Regions from separate parts of the Streptomyces sp. Inha503 genome, predicted to be linked through region 2. Evidence: predicted binding sites of a transcription regulator. Region 2 holds the regulator's gene; each other region holds the start of a gene.

The links. Region 2 encodes HrcA, which represses chaperone genes, less so after heat shock. Its sites were predicted from a motif close to TTNGCACTCNGNNNNNCNGAGTGCNAA; they were not measured.
Positions count from the first base shown of each region.
Region 1: a site for HrcA is predicted at 4,792-4,818, ahead of ACJX2R_RS31800 (FmdB family zinc ribbon protein). Genes of this name have one in related genera too.
Region 3: a site for HrcA is predicted at 7,637-7,663, ahead of groES (co-chaperone GroES). Genes of this name have one in related genera too.

Region 1 is NZ_CP178360.1:7,508,384-7,518,361, reverse strand. Features, by position in the region: gene ACJX2R_RS31815 (5-formyltetrahydrofolate cyclo-ligase) at 1-50, shown strand, start outside; gene ACJX2R_RS31810 (penicillin acylase family protein) at 186-2,954, opposite strand; gene ACJX2R_RS31805 (potassium/proton antiporter) at 3,208-4,695, shown strand; gene ACJX2R_RS31800 (FmdB family zinc ribbon protein) at 4,829-5,200, shown strand; gene ACJX2R_RS31795 (S-methyl-5'-thioadenosine phosphorylase) at 5,299-6,144, shown strand; gene ACJX2R_RS31790 (RcpC/CpaB family pilus assembly protein) at 6,294-6,968, shown strand; gene mscL (large conductance mechanosensitive channel protein MscL) at 7,077-7,568, shown strand; gene ACJX2R_RS31780 (hypothetical protein) at 7,576-7,764, opposite strand; gene ACJX2R_RS31775 (AMP-binding protein) at 7,768-8,310, opposite strand; gene ACJX2R_RS31770 (P1 family peptidase) at 8,513-9,655, shown strand; gene ACJX2R_RS31765 (FAD-dependent oxidoreductase) at 9,769-9,978, shown strand, end outside.
Region 2 is NZ_CP178360.1:4,688,460-4,698,437, reverse strand. Features, by position in the region: gene ACJX2R_RS19735 (SpoIIE family protein phosphatase) at 1-890, shown strand, start outside; gene hemW (radical SAM family heme chaperone HemW) at 1,156-2,388, shown strand; gene ACJX2R_RS19725 (DUF3097 domain-containing protein) at 2,400-3,221, opposite strand; gene ACJX2R_RS19720 (MBL fold metallo-hydrolase) at 3,294-4,016, opposite strand; gene hrcA (heat-inducible transcriptional repressor HrcA) at 4,181-5,197, shown strand; gene dnaJ (molecular chaperone DnaJ) at 5,198-6,331, shown strand; gene ACJX2R_RS19705 (hypothetical protein) at 6,454-6,642, opposite strand; gene ACJX2R_RS19700 (nitronate monooxygenase) at 6,657-7,748, shown strand; gene ACJX2R_RS19695 (16S rRNA (uracil(1498)-N(3))-methyltransferase) at 7,745-8,488, shown strand; gene ACJX2R_RS19690 (hypothetical protein) at 8,735-9,328, shown strand; gene ACJX2R_RS19685 (histidine triad nucleotide-binding protein) at 9,406-9,765, shown strand; gene ACJX2R_RS19680 (ribonuclease Z) at 9,769-9,978, shown strand, end outside.
Region 3 is NZ_CP178360.1:7,229,564-7,239,541, forward strand. Features, by position in the region: gene ACJX2R_RS30530 (hypothetical protein) at 1-290, opposite strand, end outside; gene ACJX2R_RS30535 (arylamine N-acetyltransferase family protein) at 391-1,227, opposite strand; gene ACJX2R_RS30540 (DUF397 domain-containing protein) at 1,263-1,475, opposite strand; gene ACJX2R_RS30545 (Scr1 family TA system antitoxin-like transcriptional regulator) at 1,486-2,337, opposite strand; gene ACJX2R_RS30550 (ATP-binding protein) at 2,527-2,994, shown strand; gene ACJX2R_RS30555 (acyltransferase) at 2,991-4,427, opposite strand; gene ACJX2R_RS30560 (THUMP-like domain-containing protein) at 5,188-6,393, opposite strand; gene ACJX2R_RS30565 (polysaccharide deacetylase family protein) at 6,438-7,568, shown strand; gene groES (co-chaperone GroES) at 7,812-8,120, shown strand; gene groL (chaperonin GroEL) at 8,215-9,840, shown strand; gene ACJX2R_RS30580 (SDR family NAD(P)-dependent oxidoreductase) at 9,950-9,978, opposite strand, start outside.

The DNA of each region.
Region 1 (9,978 bases), 2.8 Mb from region 2:
CGGCGGTGACGCCGTCGCGCCTCCACCGCTTCACGCCGCGGCCCCGCTGAAGGCGCCAGGAGGCGCCTGTCGGCGGGGCCGCGAGGATCGAAGGGGCCCGGGACCGACCGGGGGCGGAAACGCCCCTCAGACGGCCACCGGACCCTTCGGTGCCCCGTGCGGGGCCTTGGGTGCTCCATGGGGCACTACGGGGTGAGCGCCAGCTCGTCCTCCGTCGCCTTGTCCACGGCGCTCTTGTTGAACGCCCAGGGCAGCAGCTCGCCCTTCGCCCACTTCTCGGTCTGGTCCGTGTAGTGGGCGTTATAGGCGTGGCCGGAGGCGCCGGTGAGGTTGATCCAGCGCGACTTGTCGAGGTTGTCGAGGTTGACGACCATCCGCATCGAGGGGACCCAGGTGACGTCGTAGCCGCCCGCGGCGTTCCAGCCGGTGGCGTTGACCGCCGCCTCGCCGCCGGAGAGGTTCCACGGGCCCCGGTTGAGGAGCCACTGCACCACGCCGGGACCGTCGGTGCCCAGGGTCTGGTTCTTCAGCGTCAGCCGGTGCAGCCGACCCCAGCTCCAGCTGTTGATGTCCTTGCCCAGCTTGGCGGTGAGCTCCGAGCGCGCGGCCCGCATGGCCTGCCCCAGCAACTCGTCACGGTTGGTGGCGCCGGGCTTGTTGCGGCTGCCCGCCGTCTTCCACCAGTCGTTCTTCGGATCCTTGATGATCTTGCGCACGACCTCGTACCAGCGGTCGCCGCCGTCGGGCTGGGCCATGTCGGGGTCGCGCTTACCGCATTCGCGCACCAGCCGGGTGTTGCCGTTCAGATCCTCCAGCGGGCCCGAGTCGTCGGCCGGGCGCACCCGCAGGCACTCGCCCTTGACCCGCAGCTCCTTGGGGAGCTTGTCGCCGAAGGCCAGCTTGAGGGTGTTGCGCCAGACGGCGTTGAAGTAGGCGGCGGCCGCCGAGTCCGAGTCCTGGGTGTAGTCCCAGCTCTCCAGCAGCTTCTGGGCCTCGCGTACGTAGTCGTCCTTGACGTCGATCTTCAGCAGATAGGGCGTCAGCAGCTTGGCGATCTCACTGCTGTTGTCCATCTGAAGGGACTGCATGTCGTCCGTGGAGATCTTCCCGCCGTCCTTGATCTTCGACTCGATGAGGTCGGTGATGCGCTGGCTCCGCGCGCCGTAGCCCCAGTCGTCGGTCAGCAGATACGGGTAGTTCTTCTTGTCTATGACGGCCTGGTTGGCGGTGACGATATAGCCGCGATCCGGATTGAGCTCCCAGGGCAGCGCCGACTGCGGGACGTACTTGCTCCACTTGTAGCGCGAGTCCCAGCCGGGTGCCGGGTAGCGGCCGTCGCCCTCGGAGCGCACCGGGATCTGGCCGGGCGCCTGATAGCCGATGTTGCCCTTGGTGTCGGCGTAGATGAGGTTCTGGGAGGGGACCGCGAAGTCGCGGGCCGCCTTACGGAAGTCGCTGAAGTTCTTGGCGGTGTTGAGCTCGAAGACCGAGTCCATGGTGTTGGACGGGGTCAGCGCGGTCCACTTCAGCGCCACCGCGTAGCCGTCGCCACGGTCGGGGGCCACGTCATCGGCGCCGGTGCCCACCGGGGCGCTCTTACCGACGCCGGCGAGCTCGTCGTCGCGGTCGGAGACGATCGGGCCGTTGTTGGTGGTGCGGACGGTGATCTTACGGCTCGCACCGCCCGCGACCTTGATGGTCTCCTCGCGGGTGGTGAACGGAACCTGCTTGCCGTCGTAGAGATACCCGTCGGAGGTGACCTTCTCCAGGTACAGGTCGCTGACGTCGGCGCCGAGGTTGGTCATGCCCCAGCTGATGTCCTGGTTGTGACCTATGACGACACCGGGGAGGCCTGCGAAGGTGAAGCCCGCGGTGTCGTACGGACACGCGCTGCTGACCCGCTTGCAGTGCAGCCCCATCTGGTACCAGACGGACGGCAGCTGGGGCGCCAGGTGCGGGTCATTGGCGAGCAGCGGCTTGCCGGTGGTCGTGTACTTGCCGGAGACCACCCACGAGTTGGAGCCGATACCGGTCCCGTTCGGGCCCAGCAGCGCCGGGACGTCGTCCAGGGTCTTGGAGAGCGAGGACAGCTGCGTCTGTAGCCCCTGAGCGGCTCCGGTGGCCCCTCCGTCCACCGAGCCGGTGCCGCCCGTGCCGCCCGTGGAGCCGGCCGGGGTGCCCTTGGGGTCGAACTCGTCCGTGACCTCGTTGACGGCGCCGCCCTGGACGATCGGCTTGTTCCGGCTGTACGGGTAGGACGGGTAGAGCTCGTCTATCTGCTTGGCGCTGAGCCGGTTGGAGGCCAGGGCCCGGTCCACCTCATCCTGCATGTTGCCGCGCAGGTCCCATGCCATCGCCTTCAGCCACGCCAACGAGTCGACCGGGGTCCACTTCTCGGGCTTGTAGCCGTCGTTCTTGAAGTCCAGGGCCGCGTACTCGACGGACAGCGCGTCGCCCTGGTGGTCCTTGAGGTAGGCGTTGACGCCGTCGGAGTAGGCCCGCAGATACTTCTTGGTGGCGGCCGACACCTTGGTTTCGTACTCCTGCTTGGCGACCCGGTGCCAGCCCATGGTGCGCAGGAACGCGTCGGTCTCCACCTGGCCGGAACCGAACATCTCCGAGAGCCGGCCCGCGGTCATATGACGGCGGACGTCCATCTCCCAGAAGCGGTCCTGGGCCTGGACGAACCCCTGGGCGCGGAAGAGGTCCTCGGGGGTGCCGGCGTAGATCTGAGGTATCCCGTAGCCGTCACGTTTGACCTGCACGGGGCCGGACAACCCCTTCAGCTGTAGCGATCCCGTGGTCTCCGGGAATGAGGCTCGAACGGTACTGATGCTCCAGTACGCGCCGTAGCCGACGCCCCCGACGAGCAGCAGCACGACTGCGATCACGATCAGGCGGAGACGTCGGCTCTTCTTCTTTTTGGGAGAAGAGCCGGTTGTGTTGGCGGGCATCGCTGTCCTTCGAGGGGCAGGGTGAACCTGGAGTGCTGGAGCAACCATAGGCGCAGCGCTGTCGCCGCCCCTACGCGGAGTCATGACTGACGCCCTGCACCGGCCACCGCCCCGGGCTCGTACACCTCGGTGAAGCCTTCTCGTGGGAGGCTCGCGTCAAGATCCCGTAAAATGTTAGGTAAGGCAATGAAGTTCCGGTCGGTGGGGACCCCTTCGCAGCGTTCCCTCCGCTCCCGCGAGAAAGGGTCGGCCCCTGACTGTTCACCACCTCAATGAGCTGCTGTTGATCTGCTCCCTCGTCCTGCTCTTCGCGGTGGCGGCCGTAAGGGTGTCATCGCGCAGCGGACTGCCCACGCTGCTGATCTATCTCGGGATCGGCGTCGCCATCGGCACGGACGGGATCGGCGTCACCTTCAACGACGCCGAGCTGACGCAGATCCTCGGCTACGCCGCGCTGGTCGTCATCCTGGCCGAAGGCGGTCTGGGCACGAAGTGGGGCGAGATCAAACCCGCCCTGCCGGCGGCCGCCGTCCTGTCCACCGTGGGCGTCGCGGTGAGCGTGGGGATCACCGCGGCGGCGGGGCACTACGTGGTGGGATTGGACTGGCGGCAGGCGCTGATCATCGGCGCGGTGGTGTCGTCCACGGACGCGGCGGCGGTCTTCTCGGTGCTGCGCACGGTGCCGCTGCCCAAGCGGCTCACGGGCGTCCTGGAGGCCGAGTCCGGCTTCAACGACGCCCCTGTGGTGATCCTGGTGGTCGCCTTCTCCAGCCAGGGCCCCATGGAGTCCTGGTACTCCCTGGTCGGCACGATCGCCCTGGAGCTGGCGATCGGCGCGGTGATCGGCATCGCGGTCGGCTGGCTGGGCGCCTACGGCCTGCGGCATGTGGCGCTGCCCGCCTCGGGTCTGTACCCGATCGCGGTGATCGCCATCGCGGTGACCGCCTACGCGGAGGGTTCGCTGGCGCACGGGTCCGGCTTCCTCGCCGTCTACCTCGCCTCGCTCATCATGGGCAACGCACGGCTGCCGCACTGGCCGGCGACGCGCGGCTTCGCCGAGGGGCTGGGCTGGCTCGCCCAGATCGGGATGTTCGTCCTGCTGGGGCTGCTGGTCACCCCGCATGAACTGGGCGATGACATCCTGCCCGCCCTCGCGGTGGGGCTGGTGCTGACCGTGGTGGCCCGTCCGGTGTCGGTCCTGGTCAGCACGGCGCCGTTCCGGCTGCCCTGGCGGGAGAAGGCACTGCTGTCCTGGGCCGGGCTGCGCGGGGCGGTGCCGATCGTGCTGGCGACCATCCCGATGGTCAGCGATGTGCCCGACAGCCGCCGGATCTTCAACATCGTCTTCGTGCTGGTGATCGTCTACACCCTGGTCCAGGGCCCGACACTGCCCTGGCTCGCCCCCCGGCTGCGGCTCGAGGAACCCGAACCGGCCGACCTGGGCATCGAGTCGGCGCCGCTGGAGCGGCTGCGCGGCCATCTGCTGTCGGTGTCGATCCCCCAGTCGTCCAAGATGCACGGCGTCGAGGTCGGCGAGCTGCGGCTGCCCCCGGGCGCCGCGGTCACCCTGGTGGTCCGGGACGAGACCAGCTTCGTACCGCTGCCCTCCACGGTGCTGCGGCGCGGCGATGAACTGCTGGTGGTGGCCACGGACCCGGTGCGCGACGCGGCGGAGCGGCGGCTGCGGGCGGTGGGCCGGGGCGGCAAACTGGCGGGCTGGCTGGGCACGGGAGCGGGCTGAGGGGCCTGCCGGAGACCGCCTCGGGCGGTGTGTTCGATCACCGTATGTCTCGTCCCAGTGGACTGACGGGCGGGAATACTGCACTATGGAGCGTCGTTAGCACTCATTGAGTGAGAGTGCCAGGAGGATGAACGTGCCGACCTACCAGTACCAGTGCACCGAGTGCGGCGAGGGCCTCGAGGCGGTGCAGAAGTTCAGCGACGACGCGCTCACCGAGTGTCCCAGCTGCAAGGGACGCCTGAAGAAGGTGTTCTCGGCGGTCGGCATCGTGTTCAAGGGCTCCGGCTTCTACCGGAACGACAGCCGCTCCTCTTCCAGCAGCTCGAGTGGCGGCTCCAGCAAGCCGGCGGCGAAGAGCGACAGCTCCGACTCGTCGTCCTCTTCGTCGTCTTCCTCGTCCTCGGACTCGTCTTCCTCGTCCTCCTCCTCGACGTCTTCGTCGTCGACGTCACCCTCGTCGTCTTCGACACCCTCGTCGTCCTCGACGTCGAGCTCGGCCGCCTGATCCGGCCGCCTGGTTCTTCGGCTTCATCGACACCCCGCCGCTCCCCCGGGAGGCGGCGGGGTGTCGTTCGCGTGGGCGCGGGTGGCTAGGGTGATCACATGGTCGAGACCAGCAGGCAAGCAGACATAGGGGTCATCGGGGGGTCGGGGTTCTACACGTTCCTCGACGACGTGACCGAGATCACCGTGGAGACTCCCTATGGGGCGCCGAGCGACTCGCTCGTCCTCGGTGACATCGAGGGGCGACGGGTCGCCTTCCTTCCGCGGCACGGCCGCAAACACCATCTGCCGCCGCACCGCATCAACTACCGCGCCAACCTCTGGGCCCTGCGCTCGCTCGGGGTGCGGCAGGTCTTCGGCCCGTGCGCGGTCGGCGGGCTACAGCCGGAGTACGGACCCGGCACGCTGCTCGTCCCGGACCAGCTGGTGGACCGCACGAAGGGGCGTGCCCAGACCTACTTCGACGGCGAACAGCTGCCGGACGGCCGGATCCCGAATGTGGTGCACACCACATTCGCCGACCCGTACTGCCCGGTGGGCCGGAAGGCGGCCGTGGACGCGGCGCGCGGACGCGGCTGGGAGCCGGTGGACGGCGGGACGATGTGCGTGGTCGAGGGACCGCGCTTCTCCACCCGCGCCGAATCGCGCTGGCATGCGGCGCAGGGCTGGTCGGTGGTCGGCATGACGGGCCACCCGGAGGCGGTGCTCGCCCGTGAACTGGGCCTCTGCTACACGTCGTTGACGCTGGTCACCGACCTGGACGCGGGGGTCGAGACCGGCGAGGGCGTCACCCACACCGAGGTGCTGAAGGTCTTCGGCGAGAATGTGGGCCGACTGCGCGAGGTGCTCTTCGACGCGGTGGGCAGGCTTCCGGAGACCTCCGCCCGGGACTGCCTGTGCACACACGCGCACGACGGCTGGGACCTGGGGATCGAGCTTCCGTAGGCGCGGCGCGGGGGCGGGTGTCGCTCGCGCGGGTGGCCGAGTTTTCCACAGCCCGGTGGCCGTCCACAGGCCGGAGCGGGATCGGGCGGGGACGGGCATGGTGAGGGGGCCAGAAGCACCCGGACCCTCACGGCAGGCGGTGATGTGCCATGTCCCATCCGTCCCCCACCCTCGCGTTACCCCGCTCCGCTCCCCCAGCCCGCGCGGTGCCCCGCTTCGACCCGGTGCGCACCGGACGCACCGGCGGATTCGGGCTGCGGCGGACAGTGCGGCGACGCCGCCGTGCGATGGCGGCCGGGCTGGCGCTGACGGCCGCCGCACTCGCGGCTGCCGCACCGTCCGGCCGGGGGCACACGGACGCGGTGTCCTCCCGGGCGCCCGCGCCCGCGGGTGATGAGCGGAGGGGCGGTCCGCGCCCCGCGATGGTCTCGGCGCCGGTCCGGATCGCCGACGCGGCGGCGGTACGGCTGCTGCACCCCGGCGACCGGGTGGATGTGCTGGCCACACCGCTTCCGGACACCGCACGGACCCGGTCGTCCGGTACCACGGCCCGGGTGGTCGCGCGTGGGGTACGGGTGGCCGAGGTGCCGGGGGCGCGGAGCGCCCGCGCGACGGACGGCCGGGCCGACGGCGCCGCGCCGGAGCCCGATCCGGACGCGGATGCGAGCGGCGACGGGGCACTGGACGGCGGCGGCACGCTCGACAGTAGGGCACTGGACGGCGGCGGGGCGCTGGTGGTGCTGACGGTGCCGCGAGCGGACGCCACCGCGTTGGCCGGGGCCGCTGCCGACTCCCGACTGGCGGTGACGCTATGCCGCTGCTGACTCCCCCGACTCCCCTGATGCCCCTCTCACCTGCGGGTGTAGGTTGCGGAACCGTCCGCTCAAGCACCGAAGCGGCGAAAGAGAGGCAGTGGGTTGAGCCAGGAGAAGGTGACCGAGGAGAAGAAGAGCGTCATGGAAGGGTTCAAAGCCTTCCTGATGCGCGGCAACGTGATCGATCTGGCCGTCGCGGTCGTCATCGGAGCCGCCTTCACCGCCGTCGTGAACTCGATAGTGAAGGGCCTCATCAACCCCATAGTCGGAGCCTTCGGCACGAAGGACCTCGAGAAGTACCGCTCCTGTCTCAAGGCGCCCTGCGAGACCAACGCCACGGGCGATATCGTCCACGGCATCCAGATCCTCTGGGGAAGCGTGCTCTCCGCCGTGCTGACCTTCCTGATCACTGCGGCGGTGGTGTACTTCCTGATGGTGTTGCCGATGTCACGCTATCTGGCGCGGAAGGCCGCCAAAGAGGCGAAGGCGGAGGAGGAGCAGGCCGTCGCGGACGCCGAGGAGATCATCTTGCTGCGCGAGATCCGCGACGAGCTGGTGGCACAGCGCGCCACCGCCCGGGACGGTGGCGGCAGCGGCTCCAGCGCCTAGGAATCCGTCAGAGGTGGTGGGGCGGCTTCTCGTCGAGGAACCGGGCCAGATCAGCGGCATCGTCGGCACTGTCGCCGCCGGGAACCCGCTCGCCCCACCCGTGGTCCGTATCGTCCGATGACCGCTGCGCGAAGGGATCGTCGAAGATCAGCGAGGCGGCCGGATCGCGCGGTCCAGGGGCAGGGGCGGTGCTCATGCCTCAAGAGTACGGCCCGGGCAGCGGCTCGGTGTATCGGCCGAGCTCGTCGTGCCACCACAGGTCACGCCCGGGCCTCCAGGACACCGGGCAGGCCAGCCGGTGGACCACCAGTACGGACCGCACCTCGGGACAGCCGGCCAGCGCCCGGTCGACATGGCGCTTGAGCGGCTGTATCTCCCCGCCGTGCTGCCCGGCGTCCGCGGTGATCACGACCTTGGCGCCGACCTCCCTGATCCGGTCGCGCAACTCATGGGGGCGCAGCCCCACGGGGAGGCTGGCACGGACGACGTCGAGCCGGCCGCAGGCGAGCGTGGCGATCACGGACTCGGGCACCAGCGGCAGATGGACCGCCACCCGGTCCCCGGCGCGGACGCCGAGCCGGGTGAGCGCGGCGGCGGCCCGGGCCGCCTGGTCGAGCAGCTCGGCATGGGTGAGCTCCTCGGTGCAGTCCGGCTCGCTGATCCAGCGGAGGGCCACCCGGGCGGCCCGCCGAGGGTCGGCGGCCGGTGTCGGGAGCTCCTCCGTCCGAGACGTACGGGGCACGGCGGTCTTCTTTCGGACGGGGGCGAACGGCATACAGCTCAGACTGCTGCCAAGCCATCAACGTCTGATGAACGCCCTCTATATGAGAGCCCCTCATCCCGTCCGGCGCGCTTCGGCGGCGATCGCGGAAGGGCGGACACGGAGGTGGCGCGCGCCTCACTACTGGACCATGCCATGGCTTCCCGTGCTACGCATAGCTTCCATGGATGACGAGCAGACAAACCTCGAATCAGTTCCCACCGGTGCGGCAGACGGCCTGACGGATATCCACGGACTGCGGGTGGGCCATGCCCAGCGGTCCGGCGGCGGCCGGCTCACCGGGACGACCGTGGTGCTGGCCCCCGAGGGCGGTGCGGTCGCCGCCGTCGATGTGCGTGGCGGCGGGCCGGGCACCCGGGAGACCGATGCCCTCGATCCGCGCAATCTGGTCCAGCGCGTCGACGCCGTCGTACTGACCGGCGGCAGCGCCTTCGGACTCGACAGCGCCTCGGGGGTGGCCTCCTGGCTGGACGACCACGGTCGGGGCTTCCGGGTCGGCCCCGATCCTGCGCAGGTCGTTCCGGTGGTCCCGACCGCCGCCCTCTTCGACCTGGGCCGGGGCGGCGACTGGCGGGCCCGCCCGGACGCCGCGCTGGGGCGCGAGGCGATCGAGGCGGCGGCCGGTTCGGAAACGGGGGCTCCGGTCGCACAGGGCAATGTCGGGGCGGGTACGGGCGCGGTGGCCGGTGGGCTCAAGGGCGGCACCGGTTCGGCCTCCATGGTGCTGCCGTCCGGCGTCACGGTGGCCGCGCTGGTGGTGGTCAACGCCGCCGGATCGGTCGTCGATCCCGGTACGGGTGCGCTGTACGGGGAGCACTACGGGCCGTCGGAGGAGGGCGGGCCGCACCGGCCCGGTGCGGCCGTGCACGTGGAGGCGATGCGTCGGCTCGCCGCCGCGCGGGCCGAGTCGGAGCGGCGGCAGGCCGCGTCGGTGCGGCCTCCGCTGAACACCACGCTGGCCGTGGTCGCCACCGACGCCGTGCTCACCCGGGCCCAGGCGCAGAAGCTCGCGGGGACGGCGCACGACGGTCTGGCGCGGGCCATCCGGCCGGTGCATCTGCTCTCCGACGGCGACACGGTCTTCGCCCTCGCCACCTGCGGACGCCCGCTGATACCGGAGGGCGACCCCGAGGACGCCGGCGATCCGGCGTTCGGGGTGCACCGGGAGAGCGGTGCGCTGAACGAGATCCTGGCGGCCGGGGCGGATGTGCTGACCCGGGCCGTGGTCAAGGCGGTGCTCGCGGCGGAGACCGTGGACGGCCCGGGCGGTGTCTTCCCCGCGTACCGGGATCTCTACGGCCTCTGATCCGCGAGGGCCGGGGGAAGCGTCCAGCCGGTAAGCCGCGAGGGCCGGAGGGAAGAAAGCGTCCGGCTCGGGAGAAGCGGGCCGGAGCGATGAAGAGAAGGGGGGCGCTTCGGATGGATACGGATCTGCTGATCGTTGGCGGCGGCCCGGCTGGCTGCGCCGCCGCCGTGATGGCGGCGAGCGTGGGAATGCGCTCGGTGCTGATCGAGTCGGGCGGCGCCCTCTGCGGGGCGCTGCGGCGCATCCCGGTGGTGCGCAATGTCCTCACCGTCACCAACGGCCCAGACCTGGCGGCGGCGATCGCGGCCGACTTGGCGCAGTGC
Region 2 (9,978 bases):
TGGCGCTCGCCTCCGCCCGCCGCTACACCCGCCAGGCGACCATCAGCCGGGTGCTCCAGCGCGGGCTGCTGCCGTCCGTGATCCCGCGGATCCCCGGGGTCGAGTCGGCGGTGGTGTACGAGCCGACCGGCGAGATCTCCGCCGGGGGCGACTTCTACGACGTCTTCCCGGCCGGTGACGGCCGCTGGTGCTTCGTCCTGGGCGACGTCTGCGGGAACGGCCCGGAGGCGGCCGTGGTGACCGGCCTGGTCCGGCCCTGGCTGCGGCTGCTCGCCCGCGAGGGGTATGGCGTGGGGGAGGTCCTGGACCGGCTCAACCAGCTGCTGGGCGAGGAGGCGGTGGAGCAGGCCGTCGAGGGCGCCGCGGAGGCCGTGGTGGCCGGTGTGGAGGCCGTGGGAGGCCCCGCCGGGGTCGTGGAGCTGGTGGACGGCGGCCTGGTCGGAGGCGCCGGGCTGTCGACGGGCGGCGGGGTCGCGCGGTTCCTGTCGCTGCTGTACGGGGAGCTGGAGCCGCTGGGCGACGGCCTGGGGGTGCGCTGCACGCTGGCCAGCGCGGGGCATCCGCTGCCGCTGGTGCTGCGGCCCGACGGCGAGGTGCGGACGGTCGCGGCGCCGCAGATATTGCTGGGCGTCGTGGACGATGTGTCGTACGAGAGTGAATCGTTCGATCTGACGCCCGGGGAAACGCTGCTCTGTGTGACGGACGGGGTGACGGAGCACCGATCGGGCGACCGGCAGTTCGACGACGAGGACGGCTTGGCGGCGGCGTTCGCGCTGTGCGGAGGGCTGAGCGCGCGGCAGGTCGCGGAGCGGGTGCGCCGGGCGGTGGACGACTTCGCGGCGGAGCCGCCGGACGACGATCTGGCGATGCTGGTCCTGAAGGTGCTCTAGGGATGCTCTAGGTGCGCTGTCCGGCGGGTCGTGACGCCTGCGGCGGGCTGTTCCCCTCCCCGCCCCTTCCCGAAACTGGGGCTCCGCCCCAGACCCCGGGAGGGGCGGGGAGGGGAAGTATCGCTATGCGGCTCCGCCGCGTGGTCCGCCGGACACCTCGTAGGCCCGGTCGCCTGGGGCCGTGGGGTCCGGCCGCCGGGGGCCGCCGCGGCTGGGCGCCGTCTCGTGGTCCCTGGTGGCGCCGGTCGTGCCGGACAATGGGGGCATGCCTTCCGTATTGCCTGATGGTGAGCCCATGCCCGAGGACGGCGCACTGCCCGCGACCGCTTTGGCGGGGGTGGAGCGGCGGCCGCTGGGGTTCTATCTGCACGTGCCGTACTGCGCCACCCGCTGCGGCTACTGCGACTTCAACACCTACACCGCCAGTGAGCTGCGCGGTTCCGGCGGTGTGCTCGCCTCGCGGGACAACTACGCCGAGCAGGTCGTCGAGGAGGTACGGCTGGCGCGGAAGGTGCTGGGGGACGACCCGCGGACCGTGGAGACCGTGTTCGTCGGCGGCGGGACCCCGACCCTGCTCGCGGCGGCGGACCTCGGGCGGATGCTGGGGGCGATCCGGGACGAGTTCGGGCTGGCCGAGGGGGCCGAGGTCACGACCGAGGCCAATCCGGAGTCGGTCGATCCGCGGTATCTGGCGGAGCTGCGGGAGGCGGGGTTCAACCGGATCTCCTTCGGGATGCAGAGCGCCCGGCAGCACGTCCTGGAGGTGCTGGACCGCAACCACACCCCGGGCCGTCCGGAGGCGTGTGTGGCCGAGGCGCGGGCGGCCGGTTTCGGCCATGTGAACCTGGACCTGATCTACGGGACGCCCGGCGAGAGCGACGCGGACTGGCGGGCCTCCCTGGAGGCTGCCCTCGGGGCGGGCCCGGACCATGTGTCGGCGTATGCGCTGATCGTGGAGGAGGGCACTCAGCTGGCGCGGCGGATCCGGCGCGGCGAGGTGCCGATGACCGACGACGATGTGCACGCGGACCGCTATCTGATCGCCGAGGAGACCCTTACGGCTGCCGGGTTCGCCTGGTACGAGGTCTCCAACTGGGCCACCTCGCCCGCCGGGCGCTGCCGCCACAACGAGCTGTACTGGCGCGGCGCCGACTGGTGGGGCGCGGGCCCCGGCGCACACAGCCATGTGGGCGGTGTGCGGTGGTGGAACGTGAAGCACCCCGGGGCGTACGCGCAGGCCCTGGGCGAGGGCCGGTCGCCCGGCGCGGGCCGGGAGCTGCTGTCCGCCGAGGAGCGCCGGGTGGAGCGGATCCTGCTGGAGCTGCGGCTGGCCGAGGGCTGCCCGCTGGAGCTGCTGCGGCCGGCCGGGGCGGCGGCCGCGGCACGGGCCCTGGAGGACGGTCTGCTGGAACCGGAGCCGTACGGGCGCGGGCAGGCCGTGCTCACGCTCCGGGGGCGGCTGCTGGCGGATGCGGTGGTGCGGGACCTGGTGGACTGAGGCGGGGGCCGTCAGCCCTGGGGAGCCGTCACGAAGTCGATCAATTCCTCGACTCGTCCCAGGAGCTCCGGCTGGAGGTCCTTGTAGGAGTGGACCGAGGACAGGATCCGCTGCCAGGCGGCCCCGGTGTTCTCCGGCCAGCCCAGGGCGCGGCAGACGCCCTTCTTCCAGTCCTGGCCGTGCGGCACCGCCGGCCAGGCCGGGATGGAGAGGGAGGACGGCTTCACGGCCTCCCAGATGTCGATGTAGGGGTGGCCGAGAACCAGCACATGCTCGCCGGTGACCTGTGCGGCGATACGGGACTCCTTGGAGCCCGTCACCAGATGGTCGACGAGGACGCCGAGCCGGGCGTCCGGGCCGGGGGCGAAGTCCTCGACGATGGCGGGCAGGTCGTCGACGCCCTCCAGGTACTCCACGACGACGCCCTCGATGCGCAGATCGTCGCCCCAGACCCGCTCGACCAGCTCCGCGTCATGGCGCCCCTCGACATAGATGCGCCCCGCGCGGGCGACCCTCGCACGGGCTCCCGGCACGGCGATCGACCCCGAGGCCGTGCGCTGGGGCGCGCTGGGGGCGGCCGCACGCGGGCGTACGAGGGTGACGACGCGACCCTCGAGCAGAAAACCGCGCGGCTCCATGGGGAAGACGCGATGTTTGCCGAAGCGGTCCTCCAGAGTGACCGTCGGCCCCTGGGCGGTCTTCTCGCAGCGGATCACGGCACCACAGAATCCGGTGCTGACCTCCTCCACGACGAGGTCCGGTTCGGCGGGGACCTCGGGGGCGGGCCGCTGCCGCTTCCAGGGCGGGGTCAGGTCCGGGTCGTACTGTCGCATCCGGATGACGATAGCGCGCGACGGAGGCCCGCTCCCGCAGGCGCACAACTAGGCGAACGACTAGAGCGAGGGTCAGCCGGACACGCCGAAGCGGGCGGCCAGTTCGTCGCGTTGGGTCCGTACGAACGCGGCGTCCACCACGGAGCCGTGCCCCGGTACGTACCGCGCGTCCGGGCCGCCGAGGGCGAGCAGCCGGTCGAGCGCGGCGGGCCAGTGGCCGGGGATCGCGTCGGGCCCGGCCTGGGGCGTGCCGGACTCCTCCACCAGATCGCCGCAGAAGACCACCTCGGGTCGGCCGGACACCAGGACGGCCAGGTCGTGGGCGGTGTGGCCGGGCCCCACATTGGCCAGCAGCACCGTACGGTCGCCGAGGTCGAGGGTGAGCTCCCCGCAGACCAGGTGGTGCGGGGAGGCCATATGGTCCACGGCCTCGGTGGCGGCGTCCCGGTCCACTCCGTGGCGGATCGCGTCCTCGCGCAGCGTCTCCCGCTCACGGCGCAGCAGCTCGTCCAGTCCCGTGGCCCCGTAGACCTCGCAGCCCGCGAAGGCGGCCGAGCCCAGGACGTGGTCGAAGTGCGGATGGGTGAGCGCGATCCGGGTGGGGCGGCGGCCGGTCAGCCGGGTGATCCCGGAGCGCAGCTCGGCCCCGGCGCGCAGGGTCGCGCCGGTGTCCACGACGAGGATGTCGGTCCGTCCGACGACCACGCCGACCGTCTCGTCCCACTCCGGCATCCGACGGCGGGCCACACCGGGCGCGAGCCGCTCCCAGCCCGCCTCTTCCCAACACGTCTCCATACCGCGACGCTAGCTCAACGGGGATGGGGGAGAGTTGCTGCCAGCGGCGGCTCTTGCCCATGCCACCGCCCCCCGCCGTACACTGGCGGAGGGGTTCTGGCACTCGTGCCCGGTGAGTGCCAGGCGGACGACCTGATGAGACCGCTGGACTGGAGGTGCGCGGGGTGCTCAGCGAACGCAGACTCGAGGTGCTGCGTGCCATTGTCCAGGACTATGTGGGGACGGAGGAGCCGGTCGGCTCCAAGGCGCTCACCGAGCGGCACCGGCTGGGCGTCTCCCCGGCCACGGTGCGTAACGACATGGCCGCTCTGGAGGACGAGGGCTTCATCGCCCAGCCGCATACCAGCGCCGGGCGGATCCCCACGGACAAGGGCTATCGCCTCTTCGTGGACAAGCTGGCCGGAGTCAAGCCGCTGTCCAGCCCGGAGCGGCGGGCCATTCAGAACTTCCTGGACGGTGCGGTCGACCTCGACGACGTGGTGGGGCGCACGGTCCGGCTGCTGGCGCAGCTGACCCGGCAGGTGGCGGTGGTGCAGTATCCGTCGCTGACCCGTTCGACGGTGCGCCATGTGGAGCTGCTTCCGCTGGCCCCGGCCCGGGTGATGCTGGTGCTGATCACCGACACCGGCCGGGTGGAGCAGCGCATGGTCGACTGCCCCGCCCCGGTCACCGAGGATTCGCTCGCCGATCTGCGTGCCCGGCTCAACAGCCGGGTCGTGGGGCGGCGTTTCGCGGATGTGCCGCAGTTGGTGCAGGATCTTCCGGAGTCCTTCGAACAGGAGGACCGGGGGACCGTCTCGATCGTACTGGCGACCTTGCTCGAGACGCTCGTGGAGGAGACCGAGGAGCGGCTGATGATCGGCGGCACCGCGAACCTCACGCGTTTCGTGCATGATTTCCCCCTGACGATCCGGCCCGTTCTGGAGGCACTCGAGGAGCAGGTCGTCCTCCTCAAGTTGCTGGGCGAGGCCAAGGACTCGGGTATGACCGTGCGGATCGGGCATGAGAATGCTCACGAGGGGCTCACCGCCACCTCGGTCGTCGCGGTCGGCTACGGTTCCGGCGACGAGGCGGTCGCCAAACTCGGCGTGGTCGGACCGACCCGCATGGATTACCCCGGAACGATGGGAGCGGTACGCGCAGTGGCACGTTACGTCGGACAAATCCTGGCGGAGTCGTAAGTGGCGACGGACTACTACGCAGTCCTGGGCGTGCCTCGTGATGCCTCGCAGGACCAGATCAAGAAGGCATTCCGGCGGCTCGCCCGCGAGCTGCATCCGGACGTGAACCCGGATCCGAAGACCCAGGAGCGGTTCAAGGAGATCAACGCCGCTTATGAGGTCTTGTCGGACCCGCAGAAGAAGCAGGTCTACGACCTGGGCGGGGACCCGAACGCGGGGCCGGGCGGCGGTGGCGCCGGCGGCTTCGGCGCGGGTTTCGGCAACTTCTCCGACATCATGGACGCGTTCTTCGGCACCGCCTCGCAGCGCGGTCCGCGTTCCAGGACCCGGCGCGGTCAGGACGCGATGATCCGGCTGGACGTGGAGCTCAGCGAGGCCGCGTTCGGGACCACGAAGGACATCCAGGTCGACACCGCGGTCGTCTGCACGACGTGCAGCGGCGAGGGCGCGGCGCCGGGCACCTCGGCGCAGACCTGTGACATGTGCCGTGGCCGCGGTGAGGTCTCCCAGGTGACGCGGTCCTTCCTGGGCCAGGTCATGACCTCACGGCCGTGCCCCCAGTGCCAGGGCTTCGGCACCGTGGTGCCGACCCCGTGCCCGGAGTGCGCGGGCGACGGCCGGATCCGCTCGCGGCGCACCCTTACGGTGAAGATCCCCGCCGGCGTGGACAACGGCACCAGGATCCAGCTGGCCGGTGAGGGCGAGGTCGGCCCGGGCGGCGGCCCGGCGGGCGACCTGTACGTGGAGATCCATGAGGTGCCGCACCCCGTCTTCCAGCGGCGCGGCGACGATATGCACTGCACGGTGACGATTCCGATGACCGCGGCGGCCCTGGGCACCAAGGTGCCGCTGGAGACGTTGGACGGCCTGGAGGAGATCGACATCCGGCCCGGCACCCAGTCCGGCCAGTCGGTCCCGCTGCACCAGCGCGGCGTCACCCATCTGCGGGGCGGCGGCCGGGGCGACCTGATCGTGCACGTCGAGGTGACCACCCCGACCAAGCTCGACCCGGAGCAGGAGGAGCTGCTGCGGCGGCTGTCCAAGCTGCGCGGCGAGGAGCGCCCAACCGGCGAGTTCAAGCCGGGGCAGCAAGGGCTGTTCTCGCGCTTGAAGGATGCGTTCAACGGGCGGTAGGCGCTTCGGCCGGGGGTGCGGGGGTTGGCCCCCGGGGGAGTGCGGCAAGCCGGGGCAGCAAGGGCTGTTCTCGCGCTTGAAGGACGCGTTCAACGGGCGCTGAGCAGGTCGGAGGAGGTCCGCTACGGTTCGGGCAGCGCCCCGAAGGGGCGCGGGGCTGTTTCGATGTGCGGCTCGGCCGCGTGGGCGCGACCAGCCACGACGGCGCCGCAGTCGGCCGCCGAGGCATCGCGGCACTTCCAGCGGAGCGCTTCGGCCGGGAAACGGCTCGCGGCGCCCTTGATCCGGTGGTGAGCCGGTGCGGAGGGCATGACACGATGTGGCCATGTCCTCCGCGCTGACCGATCTCTACCGGTACCCGATCGTGCAGGCGCCGATGGCGGGTGGAGCCTCCTGCCCGCAGCTCGCCGCCACCGTCTCCGAGGCCGGTGGCCTCGGTTTCCTCGCCGCCGGCTACAAGACGCCGGAGGCGATGTATGAGGAGATCAAACAGCTGCGGGGGCTGACCGACCGGCCCTTCGGCATCAATCTGTTCATGCCGCAGCCGCCCAACCCGGACCCGGCCGCCGTCGCGGCCTACGGCGAGCGGCTCGCGGGCGAGGCGGCCTGGTACGAGACCCCGCTGGGCGACCCGGAGTCGGGCTCGGACGACGCGTACGACGCCAAGCTGGCCGTGCTCCTCGACAACCCGGTTCCGGTCGTCTCGTTCACCTTCGGCTGCCCGACCCGCGCCGTCCTCGACGCCCTCGCCAAGGTCGGCACCCGTACGGTCGTGACCGTGACCTCGCCCGTCGAGGCGCAGACCGCCCAGTGGGCGGGCGCCGACGCCGTCTGTGTGCAGGGCGTGGAGGCAGGCGGCCACCAGGGCACGTACAGCAATGACCCGGCCGCGGACGGGATGGGCGTCGGGCTCGGGCTGCTGTCGCTGATCACGCTGGTCCGTGAGTACGTCCAGATCCCGATCATCGCGGCGGGCGGGATCATGCGCGGTTCGCAGATCGCCGCGGCGCTGGCCGCGGGCGCGGTCGCGGCCCAGCTGGGGACCGCGTTCCTGGTGTGCCCCGAGTCCGGGGCGAACGCCCTGCACAAGCAGGCGATGACGGATCCGCTGTTCGGCCGCACCGAGCTGACCCGCGCCTTCTCAGGGCGCCCGGCCCGGGGCCTGGTCAACCGCTTCATGCGTGAGCACAGCCCGTACGCGCCCGCCGCCTACCCCCAGTTGCACCACCTGACCTCCGGCCTCCGTAAGGCGGCCGCGAAGGCGGGCGACCCCCAGGGGATGGCGCTGTGGGCCGGGCAGGGCCACCGGCTGGCGCGTGACCTGCCCGCCGCGCGGCTGGTGGACACGCTCGCGGTGGAACTCGACGCGGCGCGGGCCGCGTTGGGCCTTCAGCCCCAGCGGGGTGCGGTGTCGTGACCGCCCCGGTGTTCGTGGCCGACTCCCTGGCGGGGGCGGCCGCGGGGGCCCGGGTCCGGCTGGAGGGCCCGGAGGGGCGCCACGCGGTGTCCGTAAGGCGGCTGCGCGTCGGTGAGCCCGTGGTGCTGACGGACGGTCACGGTACGGGCGTCCAGGGCACCGTGGCGGCCGTCGAGGGCAAGGACCGGCTCGAGGTCGCGGTGGACGAGGTGCGCCGGGAGACCGCCCCGGACCCGAGGATCACCGTGGTCCAGGCGCTGCCCAAGGGCGACCGGGGCGAGCTGGCGGTGGAGACCATGACGGAGACCGGTGTGGACGCCGTCGTGCCGTGGTCGGCCGCCCGCTGCATCACCCAGTGGAAGGGCGAGCGCGGCCTCAAGGCGCTCGGCAAGTGGCGGTCGACGGCGCGTGAGGCGGGCAAGCAGTCCCGTCGGCTGACCTTCCCCGAAGTCACGGACGCGATGACGACCCGGCAGGTTGCCCGGCTTCTCGCCGAATCCCGATTCGCCGCCGTGCTCCACGAGGAGGGCGGGGAACCGCTCGCGACGGCCCAACTGCCATCGAGTGGCGAGATCGTGCTAGTCGTGGGGCCCGAAGGGGGCGTGTCCCCCGAGGAGTTGGCGGCCTTCGCCGAGGCGGGCGCGCGGCCGTACCGGCTGGGCCCGAGCGTGCTGCGCACCTCTACGGCGGGAACGGCGGCCGCCGCGCTGCTGCTCGGCCGCACCGGCCGCTGGGGGTGAGAGGCCCCTTCGGGGCCCCTCACCGGGCACGCCGGCACCTGGCCGAGGACGGCCTTCCGGTTCGCGTCGGCCGATGGGAACCTACCCCCTATGGGGGTATTGAGCCAGGTAAGGCAGGCACGACGGACACGGCGGGCGAGCCGGGCACGGCAGGCGAGCGAGGCATGGAGGACAGGACGGACACGGCGGACAGGACGGGGTCGGACGCTCTTCGCCGTCGCGGCGGTCGGCGCGGTGGCGGTCGCGGTGACGGCATGTGAGCCGACCGGCGGCGGCATCAGCTCCGTGACGGTCGCGATCACCACGGACCAGGTCGCCACCGAGGCGCTGGAGCGGGGCGGTGTCGGCGTCCGCTGGATGAGCTGCAACGCCGAGTTCAGGCACGGCCGTACGGCGGGTGCCGCTTCGCCCTCGCGGAGCGAGCGGGCCGGGGAGACCGACGCACGGGTGGACTGCCACGGCAGGACCGACAACGACAAGGACGTCAGGGTCAGGGGCCGGGTCACCTACGTCCGGGAGGACCACTGCGTCCGGGGCGACTTGACCGGCCAGGTGGACGGCCGGAAGGTCTTCGAGGCGAATGTGATCGGGGAGTGCCAGGGCGGTGGCCGGGACACCGAGAGCCCCCGGCCGACCCGCAGTCCCCCCTGGGAGCACCGGACCACGGAGGCTCCCGAGCCGACCCGTAGCCCTCCCTGGCAGCACCGGACGACCGAGGCCCCTGAGCCGACCCGTAGCCCTCCTTGGGAGCACCGGACGACCGAGGCTCCCGAGCCGACCCGTAGCCCTCCTTGGGAGCACCGGACGACGGAGGCCCCCGAGCCGTCCCAGGGCGAGTAGCCCGCGATCGCTTCCGCCGACGGGCCCTCCCGGTACCATCCGGACCGTACGTGCCGACGATCCGTGAGGAGCCACCGGTGGCGGGAGAACCGCAGGCCGACTGCCTGTTCTGCAAGATTGTGTCGGGGGAGGTGCCGGCCACCGTAGTCCGTGAGACGGACACCACCGTCGCCTTTCGCGACATAAACCCCCAGGCGCCCACGCACGTCCTGGTGATCCCCAAGGCGCACCATCCGGACGCCGCCGCCCTCGCGGCGGCCGACCCGCAGGTCACCGCGGACGTGCTGCGCGAGGCGGGCGCGGTCGCCGCGGATGAGAAGCTCGACGAGACGGGCTACCGCGTGGTGTTCAACACTGGCTCCGGCGCCGGTCAGACCGTCTTCCACGCGCATGCCCACGTCCTGGGCGGCCGCGGGCTCAACTGGCCCCCCGGATAACCCTTGTCCGCGCGGGAACTGATGGTCCTCGGCACCGCCAGCCAGGTGCCGACCCGGCACCGCAACCACAACGGCTATCTGCTGCGCTGGGACGGCGAGGGCCTGCTGTTCGACCCCGGCGAGGGCACCCAGCGCCAGATGGTGAGGGCCGGGGTCGCCGCCCATGACATCGACCGGATCTGCGTCACCCACTTCCACGGGGACCACTCCCTG
Region 3 (9,978 bases), 2.5 Mb from region 2:
AAGCGGGTCCGCAGCTCCTCGTACCGTTCGCCCGGGGTCTCCCCGCGCTCCTTGGCGACCTCCTCGATACGGGTCAGCAGCTGCCTGACCCGCACGGCGTCCGTATAGGCGTCGCGCTCCAGCTTCTTGTACGCGGCGGCGGCCGGGCCCTTGTGGTCGTCGGGGTCCACCGACTGCCTCAGATGGCCGAGACGCTCGATCTGTTCCTCAAGGTAACTGAGCATTCCCTCAAGGTCTTTGATGAGATCCGACAGATCCTGGTCCGATACGGACAGTTTGTCTTTACTCATGTTCCATCCGTCCCTGCCACCCTCCCATCGGCCCATTAGCGGGATGATCGTGCCATGACCGGGGCCGGTGTGGAGAGTCACCCGGGTAACTCCTCTGCCGTCAGTCCGGTAGGACCGTGCCCGGGGGCAGCTCGATGCCGAAGTCGGCGGCGAGAACGCGCAGCACCTGGCCGTTGTCGGCGAGTTCGCGCTCCTTACGGCTGCCGTCGGAGCAGGTCTCGACGAGAGTCCGCCCGGACAGGAGGAGATGGCGGTCCGGGGTGGTGCGCTGGACGTGGAGGGTGTGCTGGAAGGGCGAGTGCGGGTTGGTGGCCACGTGCCAGTTGATGACCCCGTAGTCGGACGCCTCGAACGGCTCACGGGTGAAGGCGTACTGGTCCTGCCAGGAGCCGTCCAGGAACGCCTGGAACACCCACAGGTCCTCCAGCCCCTCCGGGTACGCCTCGCGGACGTAGCGGTGGCGGCGGGTGCCGTCGTGGAACTCCGTGTCGGCGACGAGCGGTACGGCCTCCAGGAGGCCGCCGACGCTGCCGAAGCCCACATCGGCCACGTACCGCCGCTCCTCGCCCGGGATCCCGACCAGCAGCAGCATGTGGGTGCGCGGACGGACCGTCCCGGGGGCCGCTCCGACCCGGACGCGGGCGGTGAGGCCGGTGACACGGAAGCCGAGGGCGGTGAGGGCGGCGGTCAGCAGCGTGTTGTGCTCGTAGCAGTAACCGCCGCGCCGGCCGTGGACCAGCTTGGCCTCGAGGTCGGGGACGGCGAGGGAGGGGGCCGAGCCGAGGAGGGGGTCGAGGTTCTCGAACGGTATGGACATGAGGTGCGCCCGGTGCACCGCCCGCAGCGTCTCCACGGTGGGGACGGGGCGACGGTCGCCCGTCCAGCCGATACGCGTCAGATAGGCGTCGAGGTCAAGGGCGGTACGGGCTGATTCCATACTGCCGACCGTAACGCCGATCCCTCGTGGATCTGTTACGTCCCCGGCACCGCCGCGAGGTGATCGAGCGCGCCCGCCTTGATCGACTGGAGCAGGGCTCCCAGCCTCGCGGGGCTCGTGGTGAGGACCGTACGGGGGTCATCGCTCTCGCGGAGGGCGACGGTGGTGCCTATGGAGGCGAGCTCTATGCAGGAGTTCCCGTCCCCCGCGCCGGAGTATGACGACTTGCGCCAGTTGATCTCGGACATTCCTTCGCCCTCACATCTGTTGAACGGTCTCGCGGATGAAGTCACGTGACTCCTTCTCGGACAAAGCCAGCTCTTCGGTCCGGTCCATGACCGCCCGGTAGTTCAGAAGCTGGGACTCCCCGTCAAGGAACGCCGCGTCCTGCGCGACGTCGAGTTGAACGGTATCCAACTGCGGCACTGGACCCGTGGCGTAGGTGACGGAGATACCCGCGACGTGGAAACCCCCGGCCGCGATCGGGACGACCCGGACGGAGACGTTCGGGCGCTCCGAGGACTCCAGCAGGCTGTCGAGTTGCGCGCCCAGCACGCGCTGATCGCCGAACCGTACGCGGAGTGCGGTCTCGTGGATGATGAATGTGCAGGATGGCGGCCGGTCCCGATCCAGGATGTCCCGGCGCTTCATGCGGTGGGAGAGTCTTCGGCGAAGTTCCGTCGGCGACCAGCCGGGGACGGCCGTGCTCAGTACCGACCGGGCGTAGTCCTCGGTCTGTAGGAGTCCAGGGACGTGCATCAGCTCGACGACGCGCAGGCTCGTGGCGAAGTACTCCAGTTCCGCCAGATCGAGACCGGCGGCGCCGAGCGTCCCCCGGTACTCCTCCCACCACCCGCGCTTGCGCTCGGTCGCCATCGCGACCAGCGCCTCGACGTACGCCTCATCCGGGCAGGCGTAGTTGGCGGCGAGTGTGCGTACGCGCTCTTCGCTGACGCCGAATCGGGCCAGCTCCATATTGGTGACATGTGAGCGGTTCGTGCCCAGCCGGTCGGCCGCTTCCTGGATGGTGAGACCCGCGTGCTCGCGCATCCTCCGAAGCTCCGTGCCAAGTCGGCGCTGACGTGCCGTGATGGTGGTCCTCGAAGCCATGCCTGCCTTCCTCGTGGGTCGTCACCCAGTGTGGCGTGTGACCACGAATGGGTCTATCTACTCACTAATTTCGACGATCTGGTGGCACTAGTTAGGTGCCGACCTCTACCGTAGGTGTCGTTGCCGCTACTGCGCGTTGATCGCCGTAACGGTACGCGCGCTGTCGGCCCCTTCACAGGGAGTTGCCCCATGGATTCCGATCACGAGTCCGACGACCGTCCCCCACGCCGCCCACCCGTTCCCTCCAGGGATCCGTACGTCTACACCCTCCAGAGCAGCCGGCACGCGACCTCCGCCAAGGTGTGCCGGGACTTCGTCGCCTGCGTTCTGAACTCCGTGGGGCAGGAGGAGCTGGTCGGCACGGCGACGCTGTGCACCTCGGAGCTGGCCACCAACGCCTTTCTGCACGCCGAGGGCGACTCCGTGATGCTGCGTGTGGTGATCGAGCCGCCCCGCTTCCGCGTCCTGGTCTACGACGCCTCCGCCGAGCTCCCCACCGCCGCCCGCCTCCCCGAGGGGGACCGCCTCCACGGCCGTGGCCTCGGGCTGGTGGCGGCCGTGGCCGACGCGTGGGGGACGGCGGAGGGGGACGGGGTGGGCATGTACGCCAAGGGGGTCTGGTTCGAACTCGCGGGCAAGGGGGAGGACGAGGCTTAGCCGGCCGCGACGAAGGTCAGCGGAAATGCCTCGCCGGAATCCGCGTAACGGTGGAACCGCCCGACCCAGGACGGCTCCTGGAGGGCCCGGACCTGGGTGCGGGGCAGCGCGATATGCACATCGCGGCCGCCGTCCTGGTCGGCCGGGGTCGGCGCGATATGCACGGTCCAGGGAATGGGGATGGGCGAGAAGTCGTACCAGAAGGGGGCGCCCTGTCCGAAGTCGATGCGGTAGAAGGGCAGCTTCGACCAGTTGTTGATCGCGATGGTGTTGTCGAACGCGTCCAGGCCCATGGTGGTCATGACCCGCTTGAGACGTCCCGCGTCGCGTTCTGCGCACAGGAACGCCGCTTCCGCGCGGATTCGCTCCTCCGTGTTCTCGGCATAGCCCGCGCGGATCGTCGCGGCGATTTCGCCGAGCGGGCGGGAGCGGAGTTCGGCGGCGGTCATTCCGGGCCGGGTGTTGGTGACGGCGTTGCCCCAGTAGTCATCCGGTACGGCCGCGCCGACGAACGAACGGAAGTCGGCGATGAGGCCGAGCCTTTCCTCGCTCGTATCGGGTCGGTCACGCAATGTGCCGAGCACTTTCCACAGGTGGGCGGTGAGCGCGTCATTGGTCGACACCCACCGCTCCGTGCCCGCGAGGTCGGCCATCGCGGCGTCCTTCATGGCGGTCAGCTCGGCGGCGGTGAAGCGGGTGGTCACCGTCGTCACACCGCCGAGGCTGCCCTTCAGGGCGCGGCCCACGAAGGCGGTCTTCTGGCCGCGCCCGGTGACGGTGAGATGGGCACCGCCCGTAAGGCCGCCCGTAAGGCCGCTCGTCGGGTCGCCCGTAAGGGTGTCATCGGAGGCCGAGGCGGCGAGCGCGTCGATGACCCCACGGTCATGGCTGGGCTTGGCGTATCCGAGGCCCCGGTGCTCGTGCGACCAGGCCTCCAGGAAACTCATATAGCTGGATCCATCACCCACGGCGTGGTTCATCGTGAGCCCCAGGATGGAGCCACCGCCTTTCATATGGGTGAGCTTCACCGTGAAAAGCGGCGTATCGCGGTCGACCACCCAGAACGGCATGGCGTGACTGAGATAGCGGTCCAGCCCCTTTTTCGCCGTGTGCCGGGGTCCGTAGTCCGGCATGGGCACGGACGCCTGTGCCTCGACGAAGCGCACCCCGGAGTCGTCGCAGAGTACGCTGAGACCGCCGTCGGGATCCTTCTTCATACGGCCCGAAAGGATGGGGAAGTTACGCAGCGTCCGGCCGAGGGAGGCGCGCAGCGCCTCGCCGTCGAGCGTCTCCCGGTAGAAAAAGGCGCGAGGCGTATAGACCGTGCCGATGAGCATGTCGTAGACGCTCAGCCGTATGCGGTCACCGCTCGCCTCTCCGGCACACACGGTGAACGATCGCTTGGCGTCGCTCTCGGTGGCGGAAGCCGTCATACTCACACGCTCTTTCGTCGGGCCCAAACGCGCTGTTACGGCGACGCGTTGACCGTAACTCCCGACGCGTTGACCGTAACCCTCGAGGCATTGACCGTAACCCCCGGGGGCGAGCGGCCTCACGAACTGGAACCGGGTTTAGGGAATTCCCCACCGTGTCCGCCGGATCTTTCCCCTCCCCGCCCCTTCCCGTACCAGAGGCTCCGCCCCTGGACCCCGGGGACCGACGGGCCGACCGTCACCGCCGCGAGCACCCGCACCGGCGGGCTGGTCGAGGTTGGCATGCGCACGGCGGCGGATGATCGGGCGGACGCCAGCGCCCATCCGGGCCCTCCGGCCGGGGTCCGGGGCGGAGCCCCACCAGGTGGCGGGGTCGCATGTCGGTGCTGTGGGAGGGGGCGGGGTGGGGATCGGCTCGCCGCAGGTGATGCCCGCGCGTGTCCGGGGCGTCCGGCGGGGTCTGGGGCGGAGCCCCGGTTTCGGGAGGGGGCGGGGTGCGGATCGGCCCGCCGCAGGTGACGCCTGCGCGTATCCGGTGCGTCCGGCCGGGGTCCGGGGCGGAGCCCACCTCACGCGGCGGGGTCGCATATCGGTGCTGCGGGAAGGGGCGGGGTGGGGATCAGCCCGCCGTAGGCGTCGCCTACCCGCATCCGGGGCGTCCGGCCGGGGTACGGGGCGGAGCCCCACCACGGCGGGGCCGCGCCGTGCGGCGGGGCCGCGTATCCGTGCTGCGGGGAGGGGGATCAGCCCGCCGTAGGCGTTACGGGCCGGTGGGCTGGGCGGTCTGGGCCGGGTGGCCCAGCAGCATCGTGGGGGAGCCCGCCGACCGCGTCAGCACGATCGTGCAGGCGTTCCCACCCTCGAGCCGCAGTTTCTTGCGCAGCTGCTCCGGCTCGACCGCCGAACCGCGCTTCTTGATGGTCGCGATGCCGACCTCCCGCTCCCGCAGCAGCGCCTTGAGCTTCTTCAGGTTGAACGGCAGCACATCCGTGATCTCGTACGCGGTGGCGAACGGCGTCGGCCGCAGCTCGTCCGTCGTGATGTAGGCGATCGTCGGGTCGATCAGACGGCCGCCGACGCGGGCCGCGACATCGGCCACGAGATGGGCGCGGATGACGGCGCCGTCCGGTTCGTAGAGCCAGCGGCCGACCGCGCCGGGCTCGGGGTCGGGGAGGAGCGGGGTGCCGATGAGGGAGTGACCGCTCGGCAGCAGCGTGGCGCGGCGCAGCCCGGGGCGGGCGGTGCCGAACCACAGGACGGCCTCCTTCACATGGCCGTGGTCCGAGATCCACTCGGCCTCCGCGTCCTCGGGGACCGCCTCGTGCGGCACGCCGGGGGCGATCTTGAGGGCCGCGCGCGGAGTGGTGCGGGCGGCCTCGATGGCCCAGGAGAGGGGCGGGGAGTACGCCTCGGGGTCGAAGACGCGGCCCCGGCCGCCGCGCCGGGCCGGGTCGACGAAGACCGCGTCGAAGTCCCGGGTGCCGACCTCGGTGACATCGGCGCAGCGGACCTCGATGAGCTCGGCCAGGCCGAGCGCCTCGGCGTTGGCGCGGGCGACGGCGCAGGTCAGCGGGTCGCGATCGACGGCGAGCACGGAGATCCCGGCGCGGGCGAGCGCGATCGCGTCGCCGCCGATGCCGCAGCACAGATCGGCCATGCGGCGGACGCCGAACTCCGCGAAGCGGGAGGCGCGGTACGCGGCCACGGAGGTGCGGGTGGACTGCTCGACGCCGTTCGGCGTGAAGTACATGCGGTGCGCGTCCTCGGGGCCGAATTTGGCCACGGCCCGCTGCCGCAGCGCGGCCTGGGTCAGGGCCGCCGAGACCAGCGCCGGGGGATGGTCGCGGCGCAGCCGCGTCGCGGTGGCGAGCTCCTTCGCCGGGTCGTAGTCGCGGAGCGCGGAGAGCAGCGCCTGCCCCTCGTCGCCGAGCAGTGAATCGAAGGCGTCAACGTCCACATGGCCCATTCTCCCCGCTCCCGCGAGCGCATTCGCCCGCGCACGGCGCGCATATGCGCGCCCTCGGACCGAAGATCACTTATGTGATGATGATCAAGACTGGTTTTCCTCGCTGTCTGGTTCTCGTCGGCGCGGCGGCCGTCCTCACGGCCTGTGGATCCCTCGCCGCCGCCCCCGAGCCGCACACCGGCCCCCGCCACGGCGCTCCCATGCCACCGGCCTCCCTCGCCGCACGGCTGGACGACCCGCCCCCGGCGGCGTCGCAGCCGCCCTCCGGACGGGAGCCGGAGCAGCGGCCTCCGGCGTCGTCCGGGCCGGGGTACGAAGGAGGCGGGGGGTACCAGGGGGACGAAGGCGACGAGGGTCGGGAGGAGGGCGAGAGGGGCGATGGAGGGGCCGCGTACGGCCGGGCCCAGGACGCGTCGCCCTCCGGTGACGCCCCGGCGCCCGCCCCGGCCGCCGGGCCGCCCCGTGCGGCCCCGGCGGGCGGGTCCGGCGCCTACCGCCGCTGGGGGCTGGACCGGCCGCTGGCGCGGCCCCCGGCCCCGCCCGACGTCAAGCCCGCGCTCGGGCGTTCGGGACCGCAGCAGTGGGGGCTGCCGCCGATCGTGCGGCGGGTGCCGACCGACCAGCGGGTGGTCTTCGTGACGATCGACGACGGGATCGAGAAGGACCCTCGCTTCGTGGAGCAGGCCCGCGAGCTCGGGCTGCCGTTCACCGGGTTCCTGACCGACAACGTGATCGGGACCCACTACGACTACTTCGACCAGCTGCGCCGGCTCGGCAACCCCATGGAGAACCACACCCTGACCCATCCCAGCCTGGCCGGTATGGCCTACGACGACCAGGTGCGCGAGATCTGCGGCCAGCGCGACATCCTGTGGCACCGCTTCGGTCAACAGCCGAGGCTCTTCCGTCCCCCTTTCGGGGAGTACGACGACACGACCCTGCGGGCGGCGTCCTTCTGCGGGGTGCGGACGGTGGTGCTGTGGCGCGCCGAGATGGAGACCCACGGGCTGGCCTACCGCTCCGGCGACCATCTGCTGCCGGGGGACATCGTGCTCGCGCACTTCCGGGGGCCGGAGCAGCTCGAGGGCCAGTCGATGACCGAGTGGATCACGGGGCTGGTACGGGCGATCCAGGCCCAGGGCTTCACGATCGGGCGGCTGGAGGACTACGTGTGAGGGCTCTCAGCGGAGAACGGCCCCGTAGCGCCGCCCGGAGCGCCGTCCGGAAGCCGCCACCACGTCGCTTGGCACTCTAGTTGACTGAGTGCTAACCGCGTCATAATGTCGAGGCTGGCACTCGGGACCGATGAGTGCCAGGGATACAGCGACGGGCAGGTCCGGCACCCGCGACGACGGATCCACCTGGTCGCCACCTCAGACAGTTGACCCCGTGAGATCTCCGAAGGGGGAGGTCGGATCGTGACGACCACCAGCTCCAAGGTTGCCATCAAGCCGCTCGAGGACCGCATTGTGGTCCAGCCGCTCGACGCCGAGCAGACCACGGCTTCGGGCCTGGTCATTCCGGACACCGCCAAGGAAAAGCCCCAGGAGGGCGTCGTCCTGGCCGTGGGCCCGGGCCGCTTCGAGGACGGCAAGCGCCTTCCGCTCGACGTCTCCGTCGGTGACGTCGTGCTCTACAGCAAGTACGGCGGCACCGAGGTGAAGTACAGCGGCGAGGAGTACCTCGTCCTCTCGGCTCGCGACGTTCTCGCGATCGTCGAGAAGTAATCACCGAAGTTTTGCCTATGAGCCGTGCCCCGGTGCCCGTGTCATCTGAAACCGGGGTCGGGGCACGGCTTGTTTGAGAGGACATACGCAACTCATGGCGAAGATCCTGAAGTTCGACGAGGACGCCCGTCGCGCCCTCGAGCGCGGCGTCAACAAGCTCGCGGACACCGTCAAGGTGACCATCGGCCCCCGTGGCCGCAATGTCGTCATCGACAAGAAGTTCGGTGCCCCCACCATCACCAACGACGGTGTCACGATCGCCCGTGAGGTCGAGGTCGAGGACCCGTACGAGAACCTTGGCGCGCAGCTCGTCAAGGAGGTGGCGACCAAGACCAACGACATCGCGGGTGACGGCACCACCACCGCCACCGTGCTGGCCCAGGCGCTCGTCCGCGAGGGCCTGAAGAACGTGGCCGCCGGTGCCTCCCCGGCCGCCCTGAAAAAGGGCATCGACGCGGCGGTCAAGGCCGTCTCGGACGACCTGCTGGCCACCGCCCGCCCGATCGACGAGAAGTCCGACATCGCCGCCGTGGCCGGGCTGTCCGCGCAGGACAAGCAGGTCGGCGAGCTGATCGCCGAGGCGATGGACAAGGTCGGCAAGGACGGTGTCATCACCGTCGAGGAGTCCAACACCTTCGGTCTGGAGCTCGACTTCACCGAGGGCATGGCCTTCGACAAGGGCTACCTCTCGCCGTACATGGTCACCGACCAGGAGCGGATGGAGGCCGTCCTCGACGACCCGTACATCCTGATCCACCAGGGCAAGATCTCCTCCATCCAGGACCTGCTGCCGCTCCTGGAGAAGGTCATCCAGGCCAACGCCAGCAAGCCGCTGCTGATCATCGCCGAGGACGTGGAGGGGGAGGCCCTTTCCACCCTCGTCGTGAACAAGATCCGCGGCACCTTCAACGCCGTCGCGGTGAAGGCCCCGGGCTTCGGTGACCGCCGTAAGGCCATGCTCGGCGACATCGCCACCCTTACGGGCGGCACCGTCATCGCCGAGGAGGTCGGCCTCAAGCTCGACCAGGTCGGCCTGGACGTGCTGGGCACCGCCCGCCGCGTGACCGTCACCAAGGACGACACCACGATCGTCGACGGTGGCGGCAAGGCGGACGAGGTCTCCGGCCGCGTCGCCCAGATCAAGGCCGAGATCGAGTCCACGGACTCCGACTGGGACCGCGAGAAGCTCCAGGAGCGGCTCGCGAAGCTGGCCGGCGGCGTGTGCGTGATCCGCGTGGGCGCGGCCACCGAGGTCGAGCTCAAGGAGAAGAAGCACCGTCTGGAGGACGCCATCTCCGCGACCCGCGCCGCGGTCGAGGAGGGCATCGTCTCCGGTGGTGGCTCCGCGCTGGTCCACGCCGCGAAGGTGCTGGAGAACAGCCTGGGCCTGGAGGGCGACGAGGCCACCGGTGTCGCCGTGGTCCGCCGCGCCGCGGTCGAGCCGCTGCGCTGGATCGCCGAGAACGCCGGTCTCGAGGGCTACGTGATCACCTCGAAGGTCGCCGAGCTCGAGAAGGGCCACGGCTACAACGCGGCCACCGAGGAGTACGGCGACCTGGTGAAGGCCGGCGTCATCGACCCGGTCAAGGTCACCCGCTCCGCGCTGGAGAACGCGGCGTCGATCGCCTCGCTGCTGCTCACCACCGAGACCCTGGTGGTCGAGAAGCCGGCCGAGGAAGAGGCCGAGGCCGCGGGCCACGGCCACGGTCACGCGCACTGACGCACTGAAGCAGTGCGCTCCGGCGTTCTGCCACGAGCAGCGCGAAGGCGCGGCCGCCCAGCTGGGCGGCCGCGCCTTCGCGTGTTCCGGTTCCGGTTCCGCCGGACGGCTACCCCTTCGCCGGGGGGCGGCCGACCT